Regions from separate parts of the Kitasatospora sp. NPDC059160 genome, predicted to be linked through region 3. Evidence: riboswitches for the same ligand, from Rfam matches in the RefSeq annotation. Region 3 holds a riboswitch; each other region holds the start of a gene.
What was found. A riboswitch is a leader RNA that binds a small molecule or an ion and turns the genes downstream of it on or off. The one in region 3 is predicted to bind cobalamin.

Region 1: another riboswitch for cobalamin. It lies ahead of ACFXOZ_RS01160 (peptidase); the one in region 3 lies ahead of ACFXOZ_RS30475 (cobalamin biosynthesis protein).
Region 2: another riboswitch for cobalamin. It lies ahead of ACFXOZ_RS06945 (CoA-acylating methylmalonate-semialdehyde dehydrogenase); the one in region 3 lies ahead of ACFXOZ_RS30475 (cobalamin biosynthesis protein).
Region 4: another riboswitch for cobalamin. It lies ahead of ACFXOZ_RS01170 (prenyltransferase/squalene oxidase repeat-containing protein); the one in region 3 lies ahead of ACFXOZ_RS30475 (cobalamin biosynthesis protein).

What each region holds. Positions count from the first base shown of each region.
Region 1 covers NZ_JBHZCN010000002.1:30,136-34,283, forward strand. The annotation lists gene ACFXOZ_RS01140 (SpoIIE family protein phosphatase) at 1-512, shown strand, start outside; gene ACFXOZ_RS01145 (peptidoglycan-binding protein) at 1,243-1,581, shown strand; partial or broken gene ACFXOZ_RS01150 (enoyl-CoA hydratase-related protein) at 1,884-2,081, shown strand; gene cobF (precorrin-6A synthase (deacetylating)) at 2,128-2,886, opposite strand; cobalamin riboswitch at 2,998-3,146, shown strand; gene ACFXOZ_RS01160 (peptidase) at 3,245-4,148, shown strand, end outside.
Region 2 covers NZ_JBHZCN010000011.1:58,837-62,984, forward strand. The annotation lists gene ACFXOZ_RS06935 (short-chain fatty acyl-CoA regulator family protein) at 1-846, shown strand, start outside; gene ACFXOZ_RS06940 (hypothetical protein) at 993-1,214, shown strand; cobalamin riboswitch at 1,456-1,647, shown strand; gene ACFXOZ_RS06945 (CoA-acylating methylmalonate-semialdehyde dehydrogenase) at 1,844-3,343, shown strand; gene ACFXOZ_RS06950 (acyl-CoA dehydrogenase family protein) at 3,349-4,148, shown strand, end outside.
Region 3 covers NZ_JBHZCN010000085.1:75-4,222, forward strand. The annotation lists gene ACFXOZ_RS30470 (transcriptional regulator) at 62-754, opposite strand; cobalamin riboswitch at 948-1,079, shown strand; gene ACFXOZ_RS30475 (cobalamin biosynthesis protein) at 1,187-2,143, shown strand; gene ACFXOZ_RS30480 (cobyric acid synthase) at 2,140-3,654, shown strand; gene ACFXOZ_RS30485 (putative cobaltochelatase) at 3,651-4,148, shown strand, end outside.
Region 4 covers NZ_JBHZCN010000002.1:34,531-38,678, reverse strand. The annotation lists gene ACFXOZ_RS01180 (CbiQ family ECF transporter T component) at 1-552, opposite strand, end outside; gene ACFXOZ_RS01175 (hypothetical protein) at 557-1,645, opposite strand; gene ACFXOZ_RS01170 (prenyltransferase/squalene oxidase repeat-containing protein) at 1,642-3,198, opposite strand; cobalamin riboswitch at 3,361-3,505, opposite strand; gene ACFXOZ_RS01165 (flagellar hook-length control protein FliK) at 3,666-4,148, opposite strand, start outside.

The DNA.
Region 1 (4,148 bases), on a different contig from region 3:
GCAGCCCGGCCCGCACCCTCGCCGCCCTCGACGAGTTCGCCGCCGGCGTCCCCGGGGCCCTGTGCACCACCGTCTTCTGCGCGGTCCTCGACCCGGTCACCGGTGTCCTTCGGTACTCGATCGCCGCTCACCCGCCCGGCATCGTCGCGCTGGCGGACGGCGGGACCGTCCTGCTCGACGACGGCCGGTCGCTGCCCCTCGCCGTGGCCCCCGACACGGTCAGGCCGGAGGCCGTCGCGGTGCTCCCGGCCGGCTCCGTCCTGCTGCTGGCCACCGACGGCTTGGCGGAACGCCGCGGGGTCCCGCTGCCCGAGAGCGTCGAGCACGCCGCCCGGGCCCTCGCCGAGAACGTCGGACTCCCGCTCGACCGGCTCGCCGACCGGCTGATGCAGACGCTGGCCCCACCCGGCGGTTACGAGGACGATGTCGCGCTGCTGCTGTACCACCACGGCGTCGCCCCGGCCGAAGGGCCACCGGACGGTGACGATCCGATCGGGCAGCAGCCCTGGTGACGTGCCGTGGCATCCACGACGCCGCGCCGCGGGACGACGGCGCGCGACGACCGCTCGGGGCTGCACCCGGCCCCGTCGCCCCGACCTCCGGCTCCCGTACGGCCCCCGGTACCGGGTGTGCAGCAGCCCTCGGCGTTCCGGGCGGGCGTCGTGCCGGGAGCGAGGAGGCGGAACGGCCGTCCGACGACGGCCCGGTGGTGCATGAAGTGGTGGCACGGGGGTAGCCGGAGGTGTGTGGACAGGCCGGCGGCGCGCAGGTTACCCCCCGGACTCGGCGCGCCGCTCCTGTCCTCCGGCCGGTCTCGCTGCGGTGAGACCGGCCCCACTCCTCTCCCGGGTGGTCTTCGTCCGACGCTGCCGCCTCGGGCCGTGCGCCTCCCTGGTGTGTGCTTCGCGCACGTTCTCTCCTCGGTCCATTCCGAAGGTTCTGGGGCTGGGTCGGGCAGGTCGTCGCCCCCGGTGGGGACGGGCGGCCCTGACCCTGGCCCCGCAAGTGGTGCGCGACCCTCACCCACCGGATTCCGGTCACCGCCGGCGGCGGCCGCACCACCGGCGACGTCCAGCTCGCCCACTGGATGGGCAGCCTGACTGGTTTCTTTCTTGATCATTTCAGGTAGGATCCCTGGCGCTGATGACTGGTCTTCGTCATCACCAGAGCCACCGGGGGATGGCCCCAGAAATGGATGTAGTCGCTATGAGAGCACGCGCACTGGCACGTGTCGCTGCGGGCGTGACGTTGTCACTGTCCGTGGTCGTCGGCCTCAGCGGAACGGCCGAGGCCTCCACCACCGCCCCTTACGTGCAGAAGGGGTCGCACGGACCCGCGGTTTCGTGTGTTCAGGCCTTCCTGAACGGTGTCGGCCTCGGCCACAGGATCGCCGTGGACGGCGACTTCGGGCCGGATACGGAGGGCATGGTCGAGGACTTCCAGCGCGCGTACGGCAACGGCCTCAGCAGGGACGGCATCGTCGGGCCCAAGACCGGTACCGCCCTGTGGAATTCGTACTGGCAGATCAATCCGCAGGGCGGCTTGCAGTACTGCTACGACTACATCCCGACGAACTCGTAGCCTCGCTGATGATGCCGGACGGCCCCGGCGCTCCTGCGCAGCGGAGATCCCGTTCCAGCACCGCACCCGCCAGAGCCCGACGTACCGCGCTCACGCCCCCGACGTCGACAACCCGGCGTCCGGCGCTGATGATCGGCCCTTCGGACCGTGAACCACTCCTTGCCCTCGGCGGAGCTGTACGCCAGGACGATGATGCCCGCGATCGATGCCGGCCAGCGAGATGATCGAGCCGCGGGAGAGCAGCTGGATCACCCCGGTGGCGATCGTGAGCCACTCGATCACCAGCACCGTCTTCCGGGTCCGCCGAGACCGTCGCGGCGATGTCCACCCCGGCGGCGGTCATGCTCAAGGAGAGCGTCAACCGCTCCTTCGAGACGACGCTCGCCGAGGGCGTCCGCTTCGAACGCCGGCTGTTCCACTCGGTGTTCGCCACGGCGGACCAGAAGGAGGGCATGGCCGCCTTCGCCGAGAAGCGGGCGCCGAAGTTCGAGCACCGCTGACGGTCCGCGCGTGCGCAGCCCCCTCGCCCGGGGCGGCGCACGCCGGTCAGCCCTCCGACCGCCGCAGCAGGTAGGTGTCCATGATCCAGCCCTTGCGCTCGCGTGCCGACTCGCGCAGCTCGCGGATCCGTGGGGCGGCTTCGGTCAACGGCCCGGCGACCAGGATCTCGTCGGGAGTGCCGAGGTAAGCGCCGTAGTGGATCTCCAGTCCCTGGGGGTCGAGGCCGGTGAAGGCGGCCCGGCCGTCGAGCATCACCACCACGTCGTCCACCCCCTCGGGGAACCCCTCGGCCAGGCGGCGGCCGGTGGTGATCTGCACCGGGCGGCCGACCCGGGTCAGGGTGGTGCGGTGGGCGGCGGCGAGCGCGGAGACACTGCTGATGCCTGGGACCACCTCGTAGTCGAACGCGACCGCGCCGCGGGCCCGTACGTCCTCCACCACCGCGATGACGCTGTCGTAGAGGCCCGGATCCCCCCAGACCAGGAAGGCACCCGTCTCGCCCTCGCCGAGGTGCTCGGCGGCCAGCCGCTCGACCAGGTCGGCGCGCCGGAGGCGCCAGTCGTCCACGGCGGCGGTGTACGCGGGCGTGGTGCGGTCCCGCTCCGCGTCCGGTGCCTCGACCACCCGGTGCCCGGGCCGGCCGTGCTCGGTCAGCATCCGGCGCCGCAGGTGGATCAGGTCCTGTCGTTCCTCGCTCTTGTCGAGGATGAAGAACACGTCCGTGCGACCGATCGCCCGGACCGCTTGCAGGGTGAGGTGGTCGGGGTCGCCCGCGCCGATGCCGATGACGAAGATGTGCCGCATGGGAGCCATTCTGCCGTCCCTGAGGACCTGGCCAGGACGGCGGGGAGAGGAGCGCGCGTCGCGACGGCGGGTGCCGGGCAGCGTGGTGTCGCGCTCGAACCCTTGACCGGATCTTTTCCGTGTCGCCATGATGGGCCGTCAAGTTGTGACTCCGCCCTCGGGGGAAGTCCGGTTCGAGTCCGGCGCTGACCCGCAACGGTAGGCCTCCGACTCCGCGTCGGTGGCGAGCCCGAGTACCCGTCGGCGGAGGTGTGTCGTCCACTCCTCCCGTCGTGGTCTGCGGGCCGGAGCTCAGAGGGCTGCCCGGTGCGTCGCCGAGGCCCTCCGGGCCCCTGTGTGCGGGCCCGGAAAGGTCTCCATGCCCGCGCTCCGCCGCACCCTCGGTCTGCTCGCGATACCCGCTCTCGCCCTTGCCGCCGCGCTTCCGGCGGCCACCGCCGCGAGTGCCGCGCCCGCCGCCCCGACCTCGTCCGCGACGTTCCGCCCCGACGCCGCCGCGGGCGGCTGGCTGGCCCGCCAGCTCGTCGGCGGCGACCACTTCGAGTCCGTCTTCAACGGGACCGCCTACCCCGACCAGGGCCTGACCATCGACGCGGTGCTGGCCTTCGCCGCCTCGCGCAGCTCCGACGACGCCGCCGCGAAGGCCACCGCCTGGCTGGCGAAGCCCGAGATCATCAGCGGCTACCTCGGCGACGGCACCACCGAGGCCTATGCGGGCGCGACCGCCAAGCTGCTGCTCGCCGTCGAGGTCCGCGGCGGGGACCCGACGGCCTTCGGCGGCGTCGACCTGCCGGCCCGGCTGCGCTCGCTGCAGACCGCCGGAGGCCGCTTCTCCGACCGCTCCCAGTGGGGCGACTACAGCAACGCCTTCGGCCAGTCCCTCGCCCTGATCGCCCTGCACCGCACGCCCGGTGACGCCCCGGCGGCGGCCGTCGACTTCCTGGCGAACAGCCAGTGCGCGGACGGCGGCTTCCCGGTCTCCTTCGGCCAGGCCGCCTGCACCAGCGACCCCGACGCCACCGCGCTCGCCGTCCAGGCCCTCGCCGCCACCGGTCGCGCCGCCAAGGCGAACACGGGACTCGGCTGGCTCACCGCCCACCAGAACGGCGACGGCGGGTTCGCGGCCGCCGGGGCGACCGCCTCCAACGCCAACACCACCGGCCTGGCCACCCAGGCGCTGTTCTCCGGCGGGCGCCTGGCCGCCGGGTTCAAGGGCTGGAGCCGGCTGGTCAAGTTCCAGCAGGACTGCTCCGCCGACCAGG
Region 2 (4,148 bases), on a different contig from region 3:
GCCGACGTGCACGGCGTACGGCTCACCTCCGGCGGGGAGCAGCTGCACCGGTACGAGCCGCGGACCCGGACGCTGCGGCTGTCGGACCGGCTGCGCCCCGGCCAGCAGGCCTTCCGGCTGGCCACCCAGCTCGGCTACCTGGAACACGACGCGCTGCTCTCCGAACTCGCCGCCCAGGACAGCCCCGAAGGCTCGGCCGCGCACTCGCTCACCCGGATCGGCCTGGCCAACTACTTCGCCGCCGCCCTCGTCCTGCCCTACGCCGCCTTCCACGCCGAGGCCGAGTCCGCCCGCTACGACATCGAGCACCTCGCCGACCACTTCGGCGTCGGCTACGAGACGGTCTGCCACCGCCTCAGCACCCTCCAGCGCCCCGGCCTGCGCGGGGTGCCGTTCTCCTTCGTCCGGGTCGACCGGGCCGGGAACGTCTCCAAGCGGCAGTCCGCCACGCCCTTCCACTTCTCCCGCACCGGCGGCACCTGCCCGCTGTGGAACGTCTACGACGCCTTCGCCGCCCCGGGCCGGGTCCACGTCCAGGTCGCCGCCATGCCGGACGGGCGCCGCTACCTGTGGACGGCCCGCGCCGTCACCCGCTCGCCCGGCGGCTGGGGCCGGCCCGGCAAGACCTTCGCCATCGGCCTCGGCTGCGAACTCCGGCACGCGGGGCGGCTGGTGTACTCCGCCGGCCTTGACCTGACCGACGAGGCCGCCGCCACCCCGATCGGCCTGGGCTGCAAGGTCTGCGAACGCCCGGCCTGCGCCCAGCGCTCGGCCCCGGCGATCGGCCGCCCGCTGGCCGTCGACGAGCACACCAGCACCTTCGTCCCGTACCCGGCGTCCTCCTGAGCGGTGCCGCACGGGGCGAGGCAGCCCCCGGAGGGCCGTCGGACGAGTACAACCACCCTTCCTGCCATCGGGTTTGGTGACATTGGGCGGCGGGCATCGCCAGCCCGGAAGCCCCGTGCACCACGGGCGGAAGTGAGGTGGGACGGATGGCCGGCGACGAGACGCCACAGCCCTTCGCGACGTTCTGCGGCAACTGCAACTGCGGTTGCCCCCAGGTGTTCCTGGACCGGGAGGCCCCGGTGGACCGGCGGGTGAGGATCACCGACGACTTCGGTCAGCAGATCCGGATGAGCGAGGACCAGTTCCGCGACCTGGTGCGCCAGGCCAAGGAGGGACTGCTGGACCTCTCGGCGGCTTCGGCCGGCTGAACGCGATCGAACGGCGCCCGGGGGCGGCGGTCCGATGACCCGCCGCCGGTCCGGCGAAAGGCCGTGGTCGCGGCCCGGGACTCGCCGATCGGTGTCGGGGACACGGACACCTCGCTCTACAGGAACGCGTGGTCGACCTCGCGCTCTGGCTCGACCACCACCGGCCCGTCCTGGCCCTGTGACCCGTCGTGGCCCTGTGACCGCTCGGGCCCGCGTCGCGCGGCGGTGGGTCTGGACTTACTAGGACGTCCAACTATATGGTCGACGGCAGGTCCGCGGTGTCAGGGAAGCCGGTGTGAGTCCGGCACGGTCCCGCCACTGTGACCGGGGAGTTCGTCCTCGCAGATGACGGCCACTGGCAGCCAGCCGGGAAGGCCAGGGGGCGGGCGTGGATCCGGGAGTCAGGATACCGGCCGCGGATGATCCGTGTTTTCCACGAGGATGGAGACGACACGCATGACTCCGGGCCGCTGTTCCCGCTCCGCTGCCGTGCTGCCGACCGTCGGGGCCCATCGCCCCTGACGGTTCGTCACTTTACGCCTGCCGCGACGGCGTACGACCGTACGTCCGCTGCCGCGGCGTGCTCTCTCCATTCCTCCTCTCCCCACCCGTGACGAGAGAAGGAACCGATGGTCCGCGAACTGACCCACTTCATCGGCGGCAAGCGCGTCGCCGGGACGTCCGGCCGCTACGGCGACGTCTTCGACCCCAACACCGGCCGGGTGCAGGCCCGGGTGCCGCTGGCCGACCGGGCCGAGGTCGAGGCGGTGATCGCCGACGCCGCCCAGGCCCAGCCCGCGTGGGCGGCCTGGAACCCGCAGCGGCGGGCGCGGGTGCTGCTGCGCTTCCTGCAACTGGTCGAGCAGGAGAAGGAGGAGCTGGCCCGGCTGCTCTCCGCCGAGCACGGCAAGACTGTGGCCGACGCCCACGGCGACCTCCAACGCGGCCTGGAGGTGGTGGAGTTCGCCGCCGGGATCCCGCACCTGTTGAAGGGCGAGTTCACCGACAACGCCGGCACCGGCATCGACGTCTACTCGATGCGCCAGCCGCTCGGCGTGGTCGCCGGCATCACGCCGTTCAACTTTCCGGCGATGATCCCGCTGTGGAAGGCCGCACCCGCGCTGGCCTGCGGCAACTCCTTCGTTCTCAAGCCCTCCGAGCGGGACCCGTCGGTGCCGCTTCGGCTCGCCGAGCTGTTCCTGGAGGCCGGGCTGCCGCCGGGCGTGCTCAACGTGGTCAACGGCGGCAAGGAGGCGGTGGACACCCTGCTGGAGGACGAGCGGGTGCAGGCCGTCGGCTTCGTCGGCTCCACCCCGATCGCCCGGTACGTCTACGCGACGGCCGCCGCCCACGGGAAGCGGGCGCAGTGCTTCGGCGGCGCGAAGAACCACATGATCGTGATGCCGGACGCCGACCTCGACCAGGCCGCCGACGCGCTGATCGGCGCCGGCTACGGCTCGGCGGGGGAGCGCTGCATGGCGATCTCGGTGGCCGTCCCGGTGGGGGAGGAGACCGCGGACGCGCTGGTGGCCAAGCTGGTCGAGCGGATCGCCGCGCTCAAGGTCGGCCGCTCGGACGACCCGGCTGCCGACTTCGGCCCGCTGGTCGGCGCCGACGCGCTGGAGCGGGTCCGCGGGTACCTCGACCTCGGGGTCCGGGAGGGCGCCGAACTCGTCGTCGACGGGCGGGACTTCCGCCTTGAGGGCCACGAGGGCGGCTACTTCCTCGGCGCCTCGCTGTTCGACCGGGTGACCCCGGACATGCGGATCCACCGCGAGGAGATCTTCGGCCCGGTGCTCACCGTGGTCCGCGCCGCCGACTACGAGGAGGCGCTGCGGCTGCCCAGCGAGCACGAGTTCGGCAACGGCGTGGCCATCTACACCCGGGACGGCGACACCGCCCGGGACTTCGCCCGCCGGGTGGACACCGGCATGGTCGGCGTCAACGTGCCGATCCCGGTGCCGATCGCCTACCACACCTTCGGCGGCTGGAAGCGCTCCGCCTTCGGCGACCTCAACCAGCACGGTCCGGACTCGATCCGCTTCTACACCCGCACCCGCACCGTCACCTCGCGCTGGCCCTCCGGGGTCAAGGAGGGCGCGAGCTTCACCATGCCGACGATGGGGTGAACGCCGTGCACACCAGTGAACTGACGGAGGACCAGGCCGCGATCGCCGAGGCCGTCGGAGCCTTCGCCGCCGAGTACCTGGCCCCGCACGCGGTCGAGTGGGACCAGGCCAAGCACTTCCCGGTGGACGTGCTGCGCAAGGCCGCCGACCTCGGCCTCGCCGGGGTCTACGTCCGGGAGGACGTCGGCGGCTCCCAACTCTCCCGGCTGGACGGCGTGGTGGTCTTCGAAGCACTGGCGGGCGGCTGCCCGTCCGTCGCCGCCTACCTGTCCATCCACAACATGGTCGGCTGGATGGTCGACCGCTACGGCAGCGAGGACCAGCGCCACCGCTGGCTGCCCGCACTCTGCACCGCCGAGGACCTGGGCAGCTACTGCCTCACCGAACCCGGCGCCGGCTCCGACGCCGCCGCGCTCGCCACCCGGGCGGTGCGCGACGGCGACCACTGGGTGCTGGACGGCGTCAAGCAGTTCATCTCCGGCGCGGGCGCGGCCCGGGTGTACGTGGTGATGGCGCGCACCGGCGGCCCGGGCGCCTCCGGGGTGTCCGCCTTCGTGGTGGAGCGGGACGACCCGGGGCTCTCCTTCGGCCCCGACGAGCGGAAGATGGGCTGGAACGCCCAGCCCACCCGCCAGGTCGTCCTGGACGGCGTCCGGCTGCCCGCCGACCGCCTGCTCGGCGGCGAGGGCGAGGGCTTCCGGATCGCCATGGCCGGCCTGAACGGCGGCCGGCTCGGCATCGCCGCCTGCTCGCTCGGCGGCGCCCAGAGCGCCCTGGAGCGCACCACCGCCCACCTCGCCGACCG
Region 3 (4,148 bases):
TGGGCGCGCGGGGCGTTGCCCGCGCGCCCGTGCAGGTGGGTTTCCGGCTCCTTGGGGGTGGTCAGACGGGGATGGTGGGGTGGTGGGTGCTGAGGAGGTGCCAGAAGCGGGGGGTGAGGGGTGGGGTGGGGGTGGTGGGGTGGGTGGTGGTGCCCCAGTGGGAGGGGATGTGGTGTTCCTGGTGGAGGACGGGGAGGACGGCGGCGAGGTCGGGTTCGGGGACGGGGACGAGGCGGGCGATCGGGCGGAGGTGGGGTTGCCAGCGGCCGGCCACGCACTGGCGGAGCAGGGCGTCGAGGGTCTCGCGGCGGCCGGTGGCCTCGACGAGTTCGGTGAGGCGCAGGCCGAGGACCTGGGCGAGGGCGTGGGTCTGGTCCGGGTCGCCGTCCCAGTCGCCGGTCAGTTCGGCCTGGCGGTAGGTGGGCAGGGGGATGCCGACCCGTTCGGCGACGGTTTCCGGGGGGAGTTCCCGGGCGAGGCGGTGGTCGCGCAGGCTGACGGGGTGGCCGGGCATCAGGGCGGCGGCCGGGCACCAGAGGGCGCGGGCCAGGGCGATGAACTCGGTCTCGCCGGGGCGCAGCACGCCGTCCTCCCAGGCGAGGACGTGGCCGGGCAGCAGTCGGACGCCGTGTGCGGCCATGCCCTCGGCGACCTGCTCGGGGGTCAGCCCGAGGCCGGTTCGGTGAGCCCGGGCGGCCTCCGGCGAGAACGGCACCGGGGCGGGGGCGGCGACGGGGGGCTTTCTGCGGCGCATGGCCGAACCGTAGGCGTGGCCTGCGGCGCGGCCCCAGCCGCCGAACGCACGAAGCGGGGGCGCCGGGCTCTCGGTGGTACTGGGCGATCGCACAGGGCGGGGGCGGGTGCGTCGTGTGACCAACCCCTCCGTGACCTCGGTTGACTCCCGGTTCGGGCGCGTGATGGGATCCTGGGGCCAAACGGAGGCATGGAGAGGAAGCCGGTGCGAGTCCGGCGCGGTCCCGCCACTGTCACCGGGGAGCACGCTCGGAAAGTGCCACGGCGGACCGTCAGGGGCCGTTGGAAGGCCCGGGGGTGCGTCGGACCCGGAAGCCAGGAGACTCTCGCCCCCGGTACGTCGATCCAGGGCGCGGACCCTGAGTGAGGACACCCACGCGATGCAGGCTGCCCCGCCCGGTTGGATCCCCGGCTTCTCGATGTTGTGCGCCCGCTGACCCGCGCCGCCGCCTTCGGCCTGGGCGCGCTCGTGGGCTACGCCGCCGACGCCCGGTACGCCGACCCGCGCCGCGGCCACCCCGTCGCCCTGTTCGGCACGGCCGCGGGGCGGCTGGAGCGGCGGCTGTGGCGCGACGACCGGGCAGCAGGAGCCGGGTACACCGCGGTGTGCGTGGGTGCGGTCGCGGCCGGCGCGCTCGCCCTGGACCGTACGGTCGGGCGCCGTCCGCTGGGCCGGGCCGCGTTGGCGGCGGCGGCGACCTGGACGGTGCTCGGCGGCACCTCGCTGACCCGGGAGGCCCGCACCGTCGGACGCTCGCTGGCCGCGGGCGACCTGACGGCGGCCCGGGAGCGGCTGCCGCACCTGTGCGGGCGGGATCCGAGTGCCCTGGACGGGCAGCAGATCGCCCGGGCGGTGGTCGAGTCGGTGGCCGAGAACACGGCGGATGCCGTGGTGAACGCACTGGCCTGGGGTGCCCTGGCGGGCACGCCGGGGCTGCTGGCGTTCCGCGCGGTGAACACCCTGGACGCCATGGTGGGCCACCGCTCGCCCCGCTACGCCCGCTTCGGCTGGGCCTCGGCCCGGCTGGACGACGTGGCGGGCTGGCCGGGCGCCCGGCTGACGGCCCTGCTGACGGTGGCCGCCGCGCCCGAGCCCCGGACCGCCTGGCGGGTCTGGCGCCGGGACGGCTCCGCGCACCCGAGCCCGAACGCGGGCCAGGCCGAGTCGGCCTTCGCGGGGGCGGTCGGGGTCCGGCTGGGCGGGACGTTGCGGTACGGGGAGCGGGTGGAGCACCGGCCCGTCCTGGGTGCGGAGTTGCGGCCGGTGACGGTGGACGACATCGAGCGGGCCTGCACGCTGTCCCGGCGGGTGGGCGCGCTGGCGCTGGGTACGACGGTCGCGGGGCACGTCCTGCTGCGCATGCTGATGAGGAAGAGGGGTGGGGCATGACCAACGCACTGCTGGTCGCGGGGACGACCTCGGACGCGGGCAAGAGCGTGGTGACGGCCGGGATCTGCCGGTGGCTGGCCCGCCAGGGCGTGCGGGTGGCGCCGTTCAAGGCGCAGAACATGTCGCTGAACTCCTTCGTCACCGCCGACGGGGCCGAGATCGGCCGCGCCCAGGCGATGCAGGCGCAGGCCGCCCGGGTGGAGCCGGAGGCGGCGATGAACCCGGTGCTGCTCAAGCCGGGCGCGGACGGCCGCAGCCAGGTGGTGCTGCTGGGCAGGCCGGTGGCCGAGGTGGGCGCGCTGGACTACCGGGAGCGCAAGCCCGTCCTGCTGGAGCGCGCGCTGGAGTGCCTGGCCGATCTGCGCGCCCGCTACGACGTGGTGGTGTGCGAGGGCGCCGGCTCCCCCGCCGAGATCAACCTGCGCGACCGGGACATCGCCAACATGGGCCTGGCCACGGCCGCCGCGCTGCCGGTGGTGGTGGTCGGGGACATCGACCGCGGCGGGGTGTTCGCGGCGATGTACGGGACGCTGGCGCTGCTGTCGGCGGAGGACCAGCGGCACGTGGCCGGCTGGTTCGTCAACAAGTTCCGCGGTGACGCCCGGCTGCTGGCGCCCGGGCTGGAGATGCTGCACGAGCTGACCGGCCGTCCGGTGCTGGGCACGCTACCGATGCTGCCGGGCCTGTGGCTGGACGCCGAGGACTCGCTGGACCTGTCCACCGTGGTGGACCGGGTGGACGGGCGCGGGCCGCTGGGGGCGGACGTGCTGCGGGTCGCCGTGGTGCGCTTCCCGCGCCTGTCGAACTTCACCGACCTGGACGCGCTGGCCCAGGAGCCGGGCGTGCTGGTGCGCTGGGCGACCCGGCCGGAGGAGCTGGCCGACGCCGACCTGGTGGTGCTGCCCGGCACCCGGGCGACCGTGGCGGACCTCGCCTGGCTGCGCGAGCGCGGCCTGGAGCCGGCGTTGAAGGCGCGGGCGGCGGCCGGGCGGCCGGTGCTCGGGGTGTGCGGCGGCTACCAGATGCTGGCGCACTCGATCGAGGACGAGGTCGAGTCGAAGGCCGGTGTGGTCGACGGACTCGGGCTGCTGCCGACCCGGGTGCGCTTCGGCGTCGAGAAGGTGCTGGCGCGGCCGGTCGGCGAGGCGTACGGGCAGCGGGTGGAGGGGTACGAGATCCACCACGGGGTGGTGGCCGTCGAGGGGGGCGTTCCCTTCCTGGACGGTTGCCGGGTCGGCTCGGTCTGGGGCACCACCTGGCACGGCGCGCTGGAGAACGACGGCTTCCGCCGTGAACTCCTGCGCGAGGTCGCCGACTTGGCGGGCCGGGCGTTCGTACCGGCGCCGGACACCTCGTTCGCCGTGGCGCGCGAGTCCCGGCTGGACCGGCTGGGCGACCTGATCGAGGAGCACGCGGACACCGACGCGTTGTGGAAGCTGATCGAGGGCGGGGTGCCGGCGGCCGGATCGCTGCCGTTCCTCCTGCCCGGAGCACCTGGGAGTGACGCATGAGTGAGGTCCGCTATCCGTTCACCGCGATCGTCGGGATGGCCGACCTGCGGCTCGGGCTGCTGCTGAACGCGGTCTCCCCGGCCGTGGGCGGCGTGCTGGTGCGCGGCGAGAAGGGCACCGCCAAGTCGACCATGGTGCGCGCGCTGGCCGGGCTGCTGCCCGCCATCGCCGTCGTGGACAGCTGCCGGTTCGCCTGCGACCCGGCCGGGCCGGACCCGCAGTGCCCGGACGGCCCGCACGCCACCTTTGGGAGCCACCAACGGCCTTCCCAGCTGGTCGAGTTGCCGGTCGGCGTGGCCGAGGACCGGATCGTCGGCTCGCTCGACCTGGAGCGCGCGCTGGCCGAGGGCGTCAAGGCGTACGAGCCCGGCCTGCTCGCCAAGGCGCACCGCGGCGTGCTGTACATCGACGAGGTGAACCTGCTCCAGGACCACGTGGTGGACCTGCTGCTGGACGCCGCCGCGATGGGCCGCTCCTACGTCGAGCGCGAGGGC
Region 4 (4,148 bases), on a different contig from region 3:
GAGCGCCACCGTCACGGCGACGCCGAGCTCGTAGAGGGCACCGGGCAGGACGCGCAGGGCCCGCTTGGGGTTGGCGAGGGTGTTCGCGGCGCCGATGCAGCAGATCAGACAGGCCAGCCGCAGCCCGTCGAAGGCGGCGGAGAGCGTGGCCTCCAGCGAGACCGGGCCGCCGATCCGGATCCCCGCGTACCAGTCGGGGGTGGGGATGTGCGGCAGGGAGAAGAGCAGGTGGTCGTGCGGGGTGACACCGGTGGCGAAGACGCATCGGAAGACCACCCGGATCGCCACCACCGTCAGCGCCAGCCACAGGTAGTAGGTGAACCCGCGGGCCCACGGGGCCTCGCTGCGGCGGGCGGTGACCACGTAGCCGAGCACGGCGAGGACGAGCAGGAGCAGCAAGGGGTTGGTGGTGCGGCTGGCCGCGGTCGCCAGGGCGAGCGCCCAGGCCCACCAGGCCAGCGGGTGGAGGTTGCGCGGGGCGCGCCGGCCCCCGGCGCCCCGCCCGGGGCTGCGCTGCGGGGAGCCGAGGCCGCAGGTGTCTTGCGCGCTCACCGGATCACTCGGCCCGTCGGCGGCGACGGCGTGCGGCCACCACCGTGGCCACGCCCAGCGCCACGACGAGGACCGCCCCGAGCGCAGCGGGCACCATCGAACCGGAGTCGTGCGGGGCGTCGGCCACCGGGTTGGCGTCCACCACCCCGCCGGGCACGGCGGGCGCGGACGTCGCCCCGGCCGCGGCCACGGCCGTCTGCGGTGTCGGCCCGTCACTCGGGGTCTCGGTCGGCGGGGCGGTGGAGACTTCGGCCGGTACCGGCGTGGGATCGGGCGCTCCCGGCGGGGTGATGCCGTCCGCAGGAGTGGCCGCGGTACCCGTTCCCGGGGTCGCGGCGGGCGCCGGCGGACGGGTTCCGCCGGGCCGGGGTGCGGCCGGGGCCGGGGCACCCCCGGTCGAGCCGGAGCCGCCGCCACGCGTCGTACCGCTGCCGCCCGTCGTGCCCGATCCGCCCGTCGTACCGGAACCGCTCGCCGCTCCGCCGGAGCCGCCCGTCGTGCCCTGGCCCGGGTCGGCCGGCTGCCCGCCGGAACTGGGGTTGTGGGCCCGGACGCTGTCCGGCGAGAAGGTCGGACGCCCCTCGGTGCCCTCCACGTTGGTGCCGCCGTAGATCCACAGGTCGACGCTGCCGGGCTTCGGCTGGTAGAGCATCGCCCCGAGCTGGCTGTAGGACCACTCGTTCTGGCCCGGATCAGCGTGCCAGTACGACCAGTACGCGGTGGCCGGAGGTGTCAGGACGCACTTCTCCTGGTCCGGGGTCGGGAACTGCTTGCCGCCCTGGTAACCGCTGTAGCCGATCCGGCAGATGAAGGCCGGGCCGTCGTGGCCGGTGCCGGTGGTCTTCCAACCCCCTTGGTTCAGCAGGGTGTAGCCGGTGGTGGGCGTGGAGCCGCAGGAGCGCAGCAGCGGGCCGCCCCACTTGCTCAGGTCCACGGCGAGGACGACCCCGGAGGTCGGAGTGCACTGCTCCATCGGCAACGGCGCAGCGGCAGCCGGGACCACGCCCACGGCGAGGCCGCCGAACGCCAGCGCGGAGGTCAGTGCCGCCGCTCCGGACAGCCGGGCGAGCCGCTGCCCGAGTCCCCGGCTCACCGGTGACGCCCCGGGGCGGCCGTCCGGCGGCGACGGGCGACGACGACGGCAGCGGCACCGAGCGCGGTCAGCGCACCGGCGGCCGCCGTCAGCGCCAGTGCCTGGGTTCCGGTGCTGGCCAGGTGGTCCGAACCGGTCTGCGCCGGTCCGCCTCCGACCGCATCGGCACCGCTACCCACCGGGGCGTCGCCGCCGCCGGACGACGGCGGGTCAGTGGCGGGGACGGGCGCGGTCGTGGGGGGCGCGCCGGTCGGGGTTCCGGAGGACGTGGTCGTCGGGGTGGGCGTGCCGGTCGGGGTGGGCGTGCCGGTCGGAGTGGTGGAGGGAGTACCCGTCGGGGTGGCCGTACCCGTCGGGGTGGCCGTACCCGTCGGGGTGGCCGTACCCGTCGGGGTGGCCGTACCGGTCGGGGTCGGCGTGCCCGTCGGCGTGGTGGACGGCGTCCCGGTCGGCGTCGGCGAGCCGCCGAGGTCGCGGGACAGCGTGCCGAAGGAGATGCCGGTGGCGCCGCCGAGCACCTGCGTGGACGCCCGGACGTCCGACCCCCGCTGCCCGGTGGAGGCGACGTTGAACCCGCCGTCACCGTTCTGCTGCCCGGCGAGGAAGTCGAGCGCCTTGGCGATCTGTCCGCCGTAGGCGGCCTTGCGCAGCGTCATCCCCTGGACGGCCAGCGCGGCCGAGTTGGTGGAGTTGCCGGCCGCGCCGGGGAAGCCGCCGTCGGGCAACTGCCGTGCGGCGAGCCAGCCGAGGCCCTTCTCGACCGCCTGGGCGGCCTCGTCCCCGGGGACCAGGGCGAGGGCCATGACGGCCATGGCCGTGCTGTCCACATCCGCGTCACCGGCGGCCGGGATCAGGCTCGGCCAGGACCCGTCCGGGTGCTGGAGGCTCCTCAGATAGCCGATCGCGGGAGCGGCACCGGTCGACTCTCCGGCCCGGAGCTGGGCCATGACGGCGAGCGCCTGGGAGAAGACCGAGGTGGCGTAGGTGTAGTTGCCCGGGGCGTCGCAGCCCGTGCTCGCGTCGGCCTTGGTGCACACCATCGCGGCGAGGGCGGCGATCAGGTCGTGGCCGCCGAAGTTCCGCGGGTTGCGGCCGACCGCCTCGGCGAGCAGCGCCTCCTTGCCGATGGACCCGCCGCCGGCGTACTCGGTGCCGATGGCGGTCCAGTCGTTGACGGTGCGCGCGCTCGCGTCCTTGCCCTGCTGGTCCAGGAAGTCGACGATCCTGCGCAGCGCGGCGTCGTCCGTACCGGTCGCGGCGAGGGCGTAGGCCCCGTCGATGGTCAGGCCGAAGTCGGCGAAGGCCGGGAACCCCTCGTAGTAGTGACCGTCCGTCAGGCGGGACGGGTCGGTGAGGTAGGCACTCCCCTTGGCGGCGTCCGGCTTCCTCCCGGCAGGCGGGGTCGGTGTGGCGGTGGGGCCGTCCGCGTCGTGCCGGGCGGTGGTGAGGTCGGCACCGGTCAGGGCCGGGATCGTCGGCCGGGCTGCCGCGCTCTCGGGGTGCCCCAGCAGGACCGTACCGCAGGCGGCGACCGCGACGGCACCGGCGACCACCAGCGAGGCGAGGTCCCGGTTTCTGTGACGTGTACGACTGCTGCTGACCCTCACGACGACTCCCTGGTCGGTCGACACGGGAGAAACGGCGCAGCCGACGGCCGCCCACGGGGAACACGGGACCGTCGAGACCACGTCGTAGTCCGCGACGACGCAAGTGCTGTGTGAACACACCCCCGGTCCAGGCATTCCGGCTCACCCACCCTCAGGTGGGTCCACGGTTGCGGGTCAGCGCCGGAGTTGGACCGGCTTCCCCTGAATGCCGAGGGCAAAAAATCGGTTCATCAGACCACGTTGACCGAAGCAGAGTCAATGAGGCGTCAGCGGTGGCCGAGCGGGAGGACCCGGGTGCGGCACCGGGGCTGACGCGCAGCGGTGGGGGGGTCACCGGTGCCCCGGCCCCTCCCGGGAGAGGAGCCGGGGCACCGGTCGGCGTCCGCGGTTCAGGACGCGGTTCAGGACGCGGTTCAGGGCGCGGTGATGCCCGGCTGGGCACCGGCGCCGAAGGACCAGCCCTCGACGTCGCCGGGTGCCGGGTTGTAGCTGCCCGCGCCCAGGTTGCTGTACGACCAGGGGCCGCCGTGCTGGGCGTGCCAGTACGACCAGTAGGCGCTGCCGGTCGGGTTGGTGCAGGTCGTCGGCAGGGCGTTGATCGTGCAGACGAAGCCCGGGAAGCGCGGGTGGAAGGAGTACGAGAAACCGGCCCCGGTCAGCGCGGCCAGGCCGCTGGCCGGGTCGCCGGGCGCACAGCCGGTCTGGACGCCGCCGCCGACGGCGGTGAAGTCGACCACGACGGTGACCCCGGTGGTGCCGGTGCAGGCGTCCGCCCGCGCCTGCGGGGCCTGGACGGCGGAGACGCCGAGCAGGCCGGCCGTGAGGGCCGCCGCAGCGGCGATCGACCCGAGCGTACGGCGGGCCGGGCGGGCACGGCGGGCCGGGCGGACCGCGGT